DNA from 4 places in the Rouxiella sp. T17 genome. Region 2 is predicted to be linked to each of the others. Evidence: predicted binding sites of a transcription regulator. Region 2 holds the regulator's gene; each other region holds the start of a gene.

Region 1 (3,375 bases), on a different contig from region 2:
GCGCGGTAGCCATAATAATCGTGATAGCGGCGATACAGCCGATAAAGGTGCCGATAACGCGAAGAATGCCGCGATGGCGAATTGCGCCTGCAAAGGGTTCACCACCGGCGACCATTGCGGGTCCACCGGCCACGATGGCGGCCGTCATGGCCGACCAGCGCGGGGTTTCCAGCTGTAGGTAAAACCCAAATACCAGCGCCCCCAGAATGGCAAAGGTGAGCTTGCAGGCAAAACGCATGCGCAGGAGAGATGGGCTAATCATTTATCATTTTCTCTTAACCAAACTCGCGCATACGGTGCAGGAATTTAGTGAACCAGGAGCTTTGCTCGACGCGATCGTGCTCACCGGCGACGACCACTGTTGCCGTGGTCCCTGCCGAGTACGGGTGGTTTTCATCCATATCGTCGAGGGTAATTTTAACCGGAACGCGCTGCGCCAGACGAACCCACTCGAGGTTACTGTCGATGGTCGCCAAACCGTTGCTTGCGGCGGTGCTGCTGCTGTTGGTTACCGCAGCGGCGACACTGTCGACGGTGCCGTGCAGAATACGGTTGCTGCCAAGCGGCGTGATTTCTACGCGATCGCCTTTACGCACGCGGGCCAGCTTGGTCTCTTCCATATAGGCCAGCACGTAGAAGGTATGCTGTTTAACCAGCGCCACGGTCGTTTCACCGCGAGTAATAAAGTCGCCCGGATGCACGGTGAGGTTGGTTATCCAGCCATCGGCAGGTGCAATCACGACGGTACGTTGCAAATCCAGCGCGGCGGCGGCGGCAACGGCTTTGGCTTTGGCTAACTGGTGCTGCGTGGTTTTCAAGTCACTGGTCGCCTGTTCGATGGCTTCAATCGACATCGCCTGCGTACCCAATTTTACACGGCGATTGGCTTCACGCTTTTTCTCGTCGGCCAGCGCTTCGTAATAGGCAACGTCGGCATTGGCTTCATCAAGCGCAACCTGATAGCGCGGCTGGTCAATCTTGAACAGCACGTCGCCTTTGGCAACCAGCTGGTTATCGCGTATCGGCACCTCGGTTACCAGTCCGCTGACGTCGGGAGACATCGCCACTACGTCGGCGGTAAATTTCGCATCACGCGTCCACGGTGATTCGGTATAGAACACCCAGGCACGGAAAATCGCGATGGCGGCCAGGATCACAATGATAAACGTTATTGCGTAACGTATTATTTTTATTGATAAGTTTTTCACGACAGCCTCAGACGAAAATGCAGGATATTAGATAGAAGAGACAGCAATACAATGCCGTATTAAACAAAGCCGGATGCCAGACAAAATCATAGATCCCGGTAGGGGTTAAAATTCGACGCAGTATAAAGAACACGGCCAACGCCAAAAGTATTTCAAAAAACACCGGGGGAAACGACAATCCGAAAATCACCATTACCGGAAGCAAACTCATTGATAGTTCCTTAAACTCGTACCACAAAGGTAGTGACGCACAGCAGCCCCTATATTGTTCATTAATTTTAACATTACCGCGCGAACATGATTCGAAATTTTCGACAAAACCGGCACACTTCGAGAGAATTATCTCTAAAGCATGCAGTAAAGGATAACGTTGGATTGCCAGAAAAGTCGGCAGAGGTAAGATAACTGATTCACTGCATCCGAACTTGAGGCTTTTATCTAGACACTATTTTGTCTGGACAACTATATTAGCCTGCTTATTATCAAGTTATCAACATTCTGTGATCACAATCACTTTTAAGCTGGACTTAACAATGGACCGATTAAAACGCATGTCAATTTTTGCTCAGGTGGTGGAAAGCGGGTCGTATACGGCCGCCGCGCCGCGCCTTCAAATGAGCGTTTCCGCCATTAGCCAAAGTATCAGCAAGCTTGAAAATGAATTACAAATCAAATTGTTAAACAGAAGCACGCGCAGTCTTGGCCTCACCGAAGCGGGGAAGATTTACTATCAGGGCTGCCATAAAATGCTGCACAGCGTGCATGAAGTCCACGAGCAATTATACGCGTTTAATAACACACCAACCGGTACATTACGCATTGGTAGCTCCTCGACAATGGCACAAAATGTTCTTGCTGCCATGACCGCCAAGATGCTCCACGAATATCCGGGCCTGATGGTGAATCTGGTTACCGGAAGTCCAGCGCCAGACCTGATTGCCGACGGATTGGATATCGTCATTCGAGTCGGTAATTTGCAGGATTCGAGCCTGTTCTCCAAACATCTCGGCTCGATGCCGATGGTAGTCTGCGCGGCGAAAACCTACCTGCTGCGCCACGGCAAACCCGAAGCGCCTGCCGACATGGTGAACTTTACCTGGCTGGAATACAGCGTGCGCCCCGACAGCGAATTTGATTTGGTGTCACCCGAAGGTCAAACCATCCGCATTCATCCGCAGGGCCGTTTCGTCACCAATGATTCGCAAACCATGATCCGCTGGCTGAAATCTGGCGTCGGTATCGCCTATATTCCGATGATGTGGATTATCGATGAGATTAATTCGGGGGAAGTGGAAATATTATTTGGCAATTATCAGTCAGCGCCCCGCCCCGTTTATGCGCTGCATACCGAGAAAGATAAGCTGCCGCTAAAAGTGCAGGTGTGCATTAATTACCTTACCGACTATTTCAAAGAAGTCAGCAAGGTCTATCGCAAGCATCGCAAAACAGAAACGGGCGCTAAATAGCCCCCGTTTGTTTACTCGCTGTCAGTCCGAGATAAGTTAGATAACCAGGTAAAAGATTATTTTAACCTGTACCGCCGACGGTTAGAGAATCTAGTTTCAGCGTAGGTTGACCGACGCCGACCGGAACGCTTTGGCCTTCTTTGCCACAGACGCCCACGCCTTTGTCCAGCGCCAGATCGTTACCGACCATCGAGATTTGCTGCATCGCTTCGATTCCTGAGCCAATCAGCGTCGCGCCTTTCACCGCCTTGGTGATGCGACCTTTTTCGATCAGGTAAGCTTCTGAGGTCGAGAAGACGAACTTGCCGGAGGTGATGTCAACCTGTCCGCCGCCAAAGTTAGGCGCATAAAGGCCGTACTCGACGCTGCTGATAATCTCTTCCGGCGTTGACTGTCCGCCCAGCAGATATGTGTTGGTCATGCGCGGCATCGGCAGGTGCGCGTAAGATTCGCGGCGGCCGTTACCGGTTGGCGGCACGCCCATCAGGCGCGCGTTGAGCTTGTCCTGCATGTAGCCTTTCAGCACGCCATTTTCGATCAGCACATTGTACTGACCCGCCACGCCTTCATCGTCAATCGAGATTGAACCGCGACGACCTTGCATTGTGCCATCGTCGACGACAGTACACAGCTCGGAAGCCACCAGCTTGCCCATCTGACCGCTAAATACGGAGGTGCCGCGACGGTTAAAGTCACCTTCG
Region 2 (3,375 bases):
AGCAGTCGCGCAATGCGGCTGAAATGGTAATAGCAAAACTGGCCAACCGGATTATCGCGATAGCGCGAGGCGATCTTTTCCAGCGCCGCCAGTTCGTTTGCCATTGAAAAACGAGGCGAACGTCGATGATAGAGAATGTCGTCGCCAATCCGTCGCAGCCTCGCGCTAATCACCTGCGCGTTGCGGGCAATCACCGCCTCGGCGTGGCTCTCTTCCACCAGCTTTTGCACCTCTTCGGGCAGGTGCAAACTGACGGTAATGTGCTCCTGCAAATCCAGCGCCACCTGAAAATTGCGCAGCAGCCGTTTACGATGCTGATGATCGTTGTTGGGCAACATGTGCATCTGTTGATACAGCGTGGCAATTAAATCGATCACCTTTTGCTGCCTTTTCAACAGCGGCGGCAGCGCAGTGTCGGGATCGGTGTGCTGAGTCAGCAGGGTATATTTCGCCTCGAAATAATCGGCGAGCTCGTTATACAGCTGACTGAGGGTTTCACGCATCGGCTGCTCTTCCGAAAGTCGGAACCACAGCCAGTTAAACAGTCCGTACCAGGCTGTACCGACCACAAAAAGCAGCGGCGCGTGCCAGATGGGCACCACGCCCGCCATGCTCAGCGTAAAGATTGAGGCCACCAGCGCGCCCGAAAGCAGTCGTGCATGCAGCGGACCGATTTCGCCCGTCACGCCAATCACCAGCGCGAAACTCAGCATGATAAACGGCAGCGGCACGTGCCAGTTCACCAGCATCAGCTGGAGCAAAATACTGCTGACGGCAAACAGCGAGCCGCCAATCACCAGCCGCTTGAAGAAATGTTTGTGGGGCGTATCGAGACCGGAAATATTGCAGCAGGCAGGCACCAGCGCGAACAGCAGACCCATCTTGAGTTGGCCAAACAGCATGGCAAAGGCGATAGGCAGGCATAGCACCAGCGTTTGACGCAGCGCATAGTTGATTTCAGGATGGTAAAAGAGTCGTCGCCAAAGCGTCATTTGAAAGAGATTCAAACAAAAACGGCACGACGACGAATCGCCATGCCGTTTTTAAAACGATTAACGGGTGCCGTAAACGACAATCGTTTTACCGTGCGCCGAGATCAGACTCTGATCTTCGAGCATTTTGAGAATTCGACCTACCGTCTCGCGTGAGCAACCGACGATCTGACCAATTTCCTGACGGGTAATCTTGATCTGCATACCATCGGGATGGGTCATGGCATCGGGCTGTTTAGCCAGATTCAGCAGAGTCTGGGCAATACGACCGGTCACATCGAGGAAAGCAAGGTTACCTACTTTTTCGGACGTGATTTGCAGTCGGCTCGCCATCTGCGCAGAGAGGCGCATCAGAATATCCGGGTTAACCTGGATCAGCTGGCGGAATTTCTTGTAGGAAATTTCGGCCACTTCACAGGCAGTTTTCGCTCTTACCCACGCGCTACGTTCCTGACCTTCTTCGAAGAGTCCCAGCTCGCCGATGAAGTCACCCTGATTCAGGTAGGAAAGTATCATCTCTTTGCCTTCTTCATCTTTGATAAGCACGGCAACCGAGCCTTTCACGATGTAATAAAGCGTTTCGGCCTTTTCACCTTGGTGAATCAGCGTACTTTTAGAAGGGTACTTGTGTATATGACAATGAGACAGGAACCATTCGAGAGTAGGGTCTGTTTGTGGCTTGCCGAGAACCATTAGTTATTATCCTCTTATTATCGCTGCCCAAAATCGCAGGGTTCTGAGTCCCTGTACGGCGATTTTTTACTTCGCGCTCTTTTAGCATATGAACTGACCAGCAATGCTGCAAGCGGCAGGTAGAGTGATTTAAGCGGTAATTTGCCCTTATCACCAAGGTTATCCTGTTAACACCTAAAAAACCTGACCGCAACTTGTTGGAAAGTTTCTTTCGGCTTTGTTTGTAGCACAGGTTTGCAGACGTGTCTTGTGTTGTCTCGCTTCAGCATGATGCGGATCGAGTTACATTGCCAGTTTCAGGGCTAAAGGGTAGTCTGTTTTAAAAATTGTGGCAGGAGAGAAACCAATGCAGGCACGAGTAAAGTGGGTCGAAGGTTTAACATTTCTGGGTGAATCGTCGTCGGGCCACCAGATAATCATGGACGGCAACGCGGGCGATAAATCCCCAAGCCCGATGGAAATGCTGTTGATGTCGGCGGGCGGATGCAGCGCCATCGACGTAGTTTCTATTTTACAGAAAGGCCGTAACGACATCGTAGGCTGCGAGGTCAAGCTGACTTCCGAACGCCGCGAAGAAGCGCCGCGCCTGTTTACGACCATTAATCTGCACTTTATCGTCACCGGAAAAGACCTGACGGACAAGGTTGTCGAGCGCGCGGTTAGCCTGTCGGCGGAGAAATACTGCTCGGTTTCGCTGATGCTGGGCAAAGCGGCAACCATTACGCACAGCTTTGAAGTGATCGATTCAGAAAGTTAATCGAAATTCAGGCGCTTTTCAGCGTTTATTGAATCGACTTTTAGAACGACGCGCCGCCTCAAAACCTTTTGCGGCGGCGTTTTTCAGCATTATTCGATTTTCTTGCCTTCCATCAAACGCTGCACCAGCGGACCCATGATCAGCTCCATCGCCAGCCCCATCTTGCCGCCCGGCACCACCAGCGTGTTGATGTGCGAGATAAACGAACCTTGCAGCATCGCCAGCAAATATGGGAAATCGATCTGATCCAGTCCCTGAAAATGGATCACCACGAAGCTTTCATCCAGCGACGGAATGGCTTTCGCGGCGAAAGGATTCGAAGTATCGATGGTCGGTACGCGCTGGAAGTTGATGTGCGTGCGGGAAAACTGCGGCGTGATGTAGCTGATGTAGTCATCCATTGACCTGACGACGGAATCCATCACCGCCTCGCGGGAGTGACCGCGCTCGCCGGTGTCGCGTACCAGTTTTTGGATCCATTCAAGGTTGACGATAGGCACCACGCCCACCAGCAAATCGACGTGTTTGGCGACGTCGACCTGATTCGTCACCACGCCGCCGTGCAGGCCTTCGTAAAACAGAATATCGGTCGGTTCGGGCAGCGCCTGCCACGGCGTGAAGGTGCCGGGCACCTGATTGTAGGGCACGGCTTCGTCATAAGTATGCAGATACTTGCGCGAGCGGCCGGAGCCGGTCTTGCCGTATTCGATAAAGCTTTGTTCCAGCAGCGTGAAGTCATTGGCCTCGGGACCAAAGTAGCTGATATGACGGCCTAAATCGCGCGCCTTGCGGATTGCCGCGTCCATTTCGGGGCGCGTAAAGTGGTGAAAGCTATCGCCTTCAAGCTGGGCGGCGTGCAGGCCCTGCTGTTGAAATATCTTGCGAAAAGCCAGGCTGGTGGTGGTCGTTCCAGCGCCGCTCGAGCCAGTGACG
Region 3 (3,375 bases), on a different contig from region 2:
CCCTGAAAATCCAGTGCTAATTCGAAACGGGTTCGCGTTCCGGCAAAATATTCGTTGAGCTGCTGTTCCGTTTTGAGCAGCATCGGATGGTGCTCATCTTCAACTAGCGCGCCTAATCTCACGCGGTTTTCGCGTTCTGACTCCCAAAGCACCGCAGCAAGTTTGGATCCTCGCGCCACCAGCGTCAGCACGCCTACGGGTGAAGCGATTCGTTTATAACTATTTTCCATCTTGCCTGCCTCGCGAGCCGTGAATTTGAGCCCAGTGTAGACAACAATGTTTAATTAATAAACGCCAAAGCTTAATTAATAAGCGCCAGAAAACTGTAAGCTTTACGTTAAGTTTTAAGCTATCTACTTGTGCAGTAAACGAATTAGGTTAAGTCAAAATGAACGTAAGATGACAGCCCGCTAATAAAGGTTAGTGAGATTATAATAACTTAACTAAAGTTTGTTTTTGTATTGATAGCCTATTTTCATCAGCCCAAAACTATTTCTGGCGCCCAATTTTTGCATCACGTTTCTTTTATGCGTCTGCACGGTTTTATAGCTGATACCCAGCGATTCGGATATTTCCATCGGCGTCTTGTTATTCAATAATAAGGACATAACCCGAAGTTCACTGGACGTCAGCGAGAGTTCGTTGCTGTCTGAATTAACAATATCCAGCAGGTGCGGACTGCAATAATAGTCTCCCGACATCCCCTTGGCGATGGCGTGCTCGATGGCCACAATGTCATCTTTTTTGGAGATAAGAATGCGGGCCTTACACTTCATTAACTCTTTGATAAGAAAAACGTTATCAACATCCGTGCAAATAATGAGCGTGACGCGATTCCAATGCGCCGCATTACGGCGAATAAAATCGATACCGTCCATGGGAAATAAATTAGTGTCGTATATTTCCATAATGACGATGTCGATCATTTCAGCATCAAGCATTGATTGTAACGGAGTGAAACCTTTTAACGCACCTCTGATTTTAACGTCTTCAGGAATTAGCGCTCTCATGGCCAAGGAGGTAAAGGAATGCGGTTCCATTATGACCAGGTTTTTCATAGTTCCCTTAATTTACAGAGTCATCCTAACGGCTGTTGAAAATATAAAATCAGCTGTCTAGCATGAATAGGCCTAATTTGTTTAAATTCAATTAAAACGTAAAACCCTACAAACCCAGCTTCCAACCAATTTTTATGTCGGTAAAGCTGCCGTAACAAGATTAAAACCTAACTTTAACCACCGTGAAATGCCCATTTCGACGCAAATTTACACGAAATTAACACTTCATCGCGGTTTGCAAGCCTAGGAATTTTCTTAGTAAATTCAAATTCTCGCGTAATTACTCAAAAAACGTTTAAGTTTAGTGGTTAAAAAACAGCTAATTACACGGTCCGTCGCATAATTGTAATTTTCTACCCATTAATAATTCTACTCAGTCTGCATACTTTGGCGAGCCAAAATTTTGACCCCGAAAATTTGAAATTTTACTTTTCTTAAAAGGGGAGGTCTGCTGCCTTAAATTTCCAGCAGAGGTGAAATGAAATTTTGTTAAATCGAGGTTAAAAAAGAATAAGCCGAGCGCTTTTATAACTTTTATGCCGATTTGGCTGATTAATATTCCAGATTGTTTTTTGCACAATCAGAAATTCAGATGATAGAATGTGACCTCAATCACACTTTTCTGTATTCCACATTTGCAAACTTCTACCATTACTTATTTAAAATCATGGGCTTGACATGATTTTATGTAATTACGGAGTTATGTAAGCGTAAAAGACTGAATGTATTAAGGATCTAATTCGATGAACACCCTGACTACTGGATTCATGATGATGCGCTGGGAGTTACTGAGCGCGCTGATGATGTTTTTTGCCAGCCAACTGAACGTGGTTTGCCGTCAAACCAGTAAAAACGCCCTGGCCTTTATGTGCAGCGGATTAGGCCTGTCGATGACCTGCTGGTTTGTGATGGGATTAATGGGAATGTCACTGAGCGTTGAAGCCGTGACCCATTTCTGGCTGGCCTCAAAAGACGTGTTCATCGATATCATGAGTCAAACTCCGACCACCTGGCCGATGCCTTAACCTCCCCTTTTTTCTCCATAGCGCCCGATGCTGCACGGCGCTATTGGCCCCTTATGATCATGATTTAGCTGTTTTTCCCACCCAATCCTTACATATTATTTGCCAAAGCCCACATTCCTGTATTAGATACGTTTATATTTTCCTCAAAATAACATTTATACGCCTGTCCTGAATCTCACCGCATTATTTGCGGGTCGATGTCGGGAGGGGGATGTTTGGATATAGGATATCTAATGAAGACGCATTACGTGATAGGCGCTGTCGCTCTGCTGTTGGGTTCTCCGCTGTATGCACAAACCGTTTCGCCTGCCCCCGCCGCTTCGTCGACCATTCCGCAAATGCAGGTAAAACAGCGCGACATTTTCATCGCCAATCTGATGAAAAAAATGACGCTGGACGACAAAATCGGCCAGCTCAATCTGGTCAGCGTGGGGCCGGATAATCCAAAAGAAAAAATCATGGCCGATATCCGCGAAGACAAGGTTGGCGGCGTGTTCAACACCGTGACCAAGCACGACATTCGCCAAATGCAGGATCAGGTGCAATACAGCCGCCTGAAAATCCCGCCTTTTTATGCCTATGACGTGGTCCACGGCCAGCGCACCATTTTCCCTATCAGCCTCGGGCTGGCCTCGAGCTGGGACATGAACGCCGTCGCCACCAGCGCCCGCGTGTCAGCCGAAGAAACGGCCGCCGACGGCCTGAACATGACCTTCTCGCCGATGGTCGATATCACCCGCGACCCGCGCTGGGGCCGCGTCTCCGAAGGTTTCGGCGAAGACACTTACCTCACTTCCCGCCTCGCCTACGAGATGGTCAAAGGCTATCAGGGCGACGACCCTTCCGCGCCGGGCAACGTGATGGCCAACGTTAAACATTACGCCCTTTATGGCGCAGTCGAAGGCGGACGCGAATACAACACGGTCGATATGAGCCTGTCGCGGATGTTCAACGACTACATGCCGCCTTACAAAGCCGCCGTCGATGCGGGCGTGGGCGGCGTGATGGTGGCGCTGAACTCGGTAAACGGCGTGCCTGCTACCTCAAACGGCTGGCTGCTGAAAGATATCCTGCGCGACCAGTGGAAATTCCACGGCCTGACCGTCAGCGATCACGGCGCCATTGGCGGATTAGTTAAACACGGCGTGGCCGAAGACGATCGTCAAGCCGCCGCGATGGCGCTGAAAGCGGGCGTTGATATGGACATGGCGGATAATCAGTACGGCCAGTATTTGCGCGGCTTACTGAAAGACGGGCTGGTCACGCAGCAGGATATCGACCACGCCGTGCGC
Region 4 (3,375 bases), on a different contig from region 2:
GCCAATGCTTGCGCGTTTCCGCGCTGTCTTTCAGGGTAAGAGTGAGCTGAACTTTCTCGTCATCTTCACTTTGCGCCGTCAACTGCCATGGCAAATTACGCGCGAAACCGTGCGAAGGTTTTCCGGCGGGACCAAACCACGGCCAGCAGATCGGCACACCGCCGCGAATAGCAACACCGTGTTGAAAAGCCGTCTCGCTGCTTAACCAAATCACCGGCTTTTGACCCGTCGGCTGCCACGATAAAAGATGCGCGCCCTGAAGCGTGATAGCGGCCTGACCCTGCGGATGGGTGATAACCAATACCGGTAGATCGGCAATCTGACACTGACTTACGGCAGGGGAAAGCTGTTTTTGGACGGGGAGCGTAAAGAATTGATCGATCATGATAACGTCCTATGCAAAGTTGTAGAAACCAGGACAGGGGAGCTGACAGTCATTAATCCAACAACTATTTAGCCAAAAAGGATGAGTGGCAAAATAGAAAAGGGCGACTTTCGTCGCCCTCTGTCAGTTCACATATCGCTTGCCAGAGTTTCATTCGAAACCGTGGCGCAGACGCTTATTTGTTAGCGATATGGGAAATCAGGTCCAGAACTTTATTTGAGTAGCCAGTTTCGTTGTCGTACCAGGAAACCAGTTTCACAAAGTTGTCGTTCAGGGCGATACCGGCTTTCGCATCGAAAACGGAAGTCAGTTTTTCGCCGTTGAAATCGGTAGAAACTACTTCATCTTCAGTGTAGCCCAGAATGCCTTTCAGTTCGTTTTCTGAAGCACGTTTCATTTCTGCACAAATTTCTTTGTAAGAAGCTGATTTTTCCAGACGTGCAGTCAGGTCAACAACAGAAACGTTAGGCGTTGGAACACGGAAAGCCATACCGGTCAATTTACCGTTCAGCGCAGGAATAACTTTACCTACTGCTTTAGCTGCACCGGTAGAAGAAGGGATGATGTTCTGGGATGCGCCGCGGCCACCGCGCCAGTCTTTGTGAGACGGGCCATCAACAGTTTTCTGGGTTGCAGTCGTTGCGTGAACAGTGGTCATCAACGCTTCAACGATACCGAACTTGTCGTTCAGTACTTTAGCCAGCGGAGCCAGGCAGTTGGTGGTACAAGAGGCGTTGGAAACGATCTCCTGGCCATCGTAGGACTCGTGGTTAACGCCCATAACGAACATTGGGGTGTCATCTTTAGATGGGCCCGTCAGAACGACTTTCTTGGCGCCAGCTTCGATGTGTTTACGCGCGGTTTCGTCGGTCAGGAAGATACCGGTAGCTTCGGCTACAACGTCAACGTTAACTTCGTTCCATTTCAGGTTAGCTGGGTCACGCTCAGCGGTAACACGGATGGTTTTACCGTTAACAACCAGATGACCGTCTTTAACTTCAACGGTACCGTCGAAGCGGCCGTGAGTTGAGTCATACTTCAGCATGTAAGCCATATAGTCAGCGTCTAACAGGTCGTTGATTGCAACGATTTCAACGTCAGAACGTTCCTGCGCAGCACGGAAAACGATACGGCCGATACGGCCAAAACCGTTGATACCTACTTTGATAGTCATATATTCCACCAGCTATTTTTCAGTGAATAAAAGGTTGGTTGTAAAATTACAAAAACCTTGGTGAGCGTCAAGCGGAATCGTGTCAATTGTTGCGGTAGGTCAAACCTTTCCACCACGATCGTTCGCTTATTGTACGTTCCGTTTCCTAATCAGCTGTTACGCATATTGGGGTGTAATACCGAGTATTAAACACCGCCAGATCAAATATGTGATCGCAGTCACACATGTTTTTGCGGCCGCACCAATGGCATAGAGTTTAAGCCAAAAGCGCCTGACGCGTTGTTACTTTTTTGTTATTATTAGCAGTTATATTAGTTGATTTTTTTACGCGATGAGAGCGGCAACTATGAGCAATGAATTCAAAGATACTCCAGAAAATCCACAACTTACTGATATTCAAAAATATGTAACGCAAGAGCGCGGCACCGAGCGGCCTTACTCTGGCAAGCTGTTGCATAACAAACGTGACGGTATTTATCACTGTTTGGTCTGTAATGCGCCGTTGTTCTATTCAACGACTAAATACGATTCTGGCTGCGGCTGGCCGAGCTTCTATGAGCCGGTAACTCACGACGCTATCAAATACTTAACGGATAATACGCACGGAATGGAGCGGGTAGAAATCCGCTGTTCCAACTGCGATGCGCACCTGGGTCACGTTTTCCCCGACGGCCCGGAGCCTACCGGCGATCGTTATTGCGTCAACTCTGCCTCCATGAGCTTTATTGATGGCGAAAACGGCGACAAAACCGCAGGATAATTAGCGCATTCCGATTACGGAAAACCGTCTGTTTGTGGCGAAAATGCAATACAACGGTTCTCCGTTACCGCGCTTGTAGTTTGGCAATAAATTTTGCAAAAATTGTGAGAGATAAGTCTACAAAATCGATTCAGCCAATTATTCAATCGATAAGAATAATTTGCTTATTTTGTTGGTGGCGTAGCGGGCAGAGGAGCTAAAAAATTGGAAATACATGAATTGGTCGATGTAATGACACCAGAAATTTACCAACGATTGGCGCAGGCCGTAGAGTTGGGGAAATGGCCGGACGGCGTTCGCCTGACCGAGCAGCAAAAAGAGCACAGTTTACAGGTAGTGATGTTGTATCAAGCGCGACATAACGTTGAGGCCGAGCATATGACTATTGGGGTAGATGGTCAGATTGTGACTAAGTCGAAGCAGGAGCTTAAACAGCAGTTTATGAAAGATCATCAAATAAAGTTTGAGCAGAAAAATTAATAAACTGTTTTGTATTAAGATTTGAAAATCTTAAGGCAAACTTTTAGGTTCAAGTTCAAGTTCAAGTTCAAGTTTTACTTCTAAAGTCTAAAGCATGCGCTTCGCTTACTGCGCGGCGGCGCAGACCGCCTCAAGGATGTTCCTAAGCGAACACCCTTGAGAATCCCGCGCTTTTTTTCCACAGCTGGAACTTGAGGACTAAAAGGTTAGATCTTTCCAGAAGCTTCCGCGCGTGGCGTGGGTCGCGGTGCTTCGCACTCCCGTCACTTCGTTCAGAAGCCAAAAACGTCTTCTTCACCTCCGTTCCGCGCCGCCCTGAAGCCGCCAATCACAGCACTTAGGGCAAAGGCGGTATTTCTTAGGCGGTCAAAAGCCGATCCCTCAAACAATAAAATTTAGGTTGAAGGAGCGGTCCTTGACCGCGGAAAAGTTACCGCTTTTTCTGTTTAGGCTGTGTTTGGCGGGATCAGGGCGGCGCTGAGTGGAGTGATTTGAGACGTATTTGGCTCAAATCCGGAATGAAGGGACGGCGAAGCCGCCAATCACAGCACTTAGGGCAAGGGCGGTATCTCTTAG

The links. The regulator CRP, encoded in region 2, controls carbon source genes, mostly activating them, when cyclic AMP is high. The targets are predictions, from matches to a motif close to ATGTGANNNNNNTCACAT.
Region 1: aaeR (HTH-type transcriptional activator AaeR) is a predicted target of CRP. The motif match lies at 1,707-1,724, and genes of this name have one in related genera.
Region 3: SC206_RS07190 (YjcB family protein) is a predicted target of CRP. The motif match lies at 1,659-1,676, and genes of this name have one in related genera.
Region 4: msrB (peptide-methionine (R)-S-oxide reductase MsrB) is a predicted target of CRP. The motif match lies at 1,766-1,783, and genes of this name have one in related genera.

The regions. Positions count from the first base shown of each region.
Region 1 is NZ_JAWUEA010000013.1:92,949-96,323, reverse strand. It holds gene aaeB (p-hydroxybenzoic acid efflux pump subunit AaeB) at 1-262, opposite strand, end outside; gene aaeA (p-hydroxybenzoic acid efflux pump subunit AaeA) at 276-1,208, opposite strand; gene aaeX (p-hydroxybenzoic acid efflux pump operon protein AaeX) at 1,216-1,419, opposite strand; gene aaeR (HTH-type transcriptional activator AaeR) at 1,742-2,674, shown strand; gene tldD (metalloprotease TldD) at 2,736-3,375, opposite strand, start outside.
Region 2 is NZ_JAWUEA010000001.1:13,790-17,164, forward strand. It holds gene SC206_RS00065 (YccS/YhfK family putative transporter) at 1-992, opposite strand, end outside; gene crp (cAMP-activated global transcriptional regulator CRP) at 1,053-1,685, opposite strand; gene SC206_RS00075 (OsmC family protein) at 2,032-2,442, shown strand; gene SC206_RS00080 (phosphoribulokinase) at 2,532-3,375, opposite strand, start outside.
Region 3 is NZ_JAWUEA010000026.1:118,615-121,989, reverse strand. It holds gene SC206_RS07200 (methylated-DNA--[protein]-cysteine S-methyltransferase) at 1-230, opposite strand, end outside; gene SC206_RS07195 (response regulator transcription factor) at 444-1,058, opposite strand; gene SC206_RS07190 (YjcB family protein) at 1,802-2,083, shown strand; gene bglX (beta-glucosidase BglX) at 2,317-3,375, shown strand, end outside.
Region 4 is NZ_JAWUEA010000042.1:201,562-204,936, forward strand. It holds gene SC206_RS21525 (D-hexose-6-phosphate mutarotase) at 1-385, opposite strand, end outside; gene gapA (glyceraldehyde-3-phosphate dehydrogenase) at 561-1,559, opposite strand; gene msrB (peptide-methionine (R)-S-oxide reductase MsrB) at 1,906-2,319, shown strand; gene SC206_RS21540 (YeaC family protein) at 2,524-2,799, shown strand.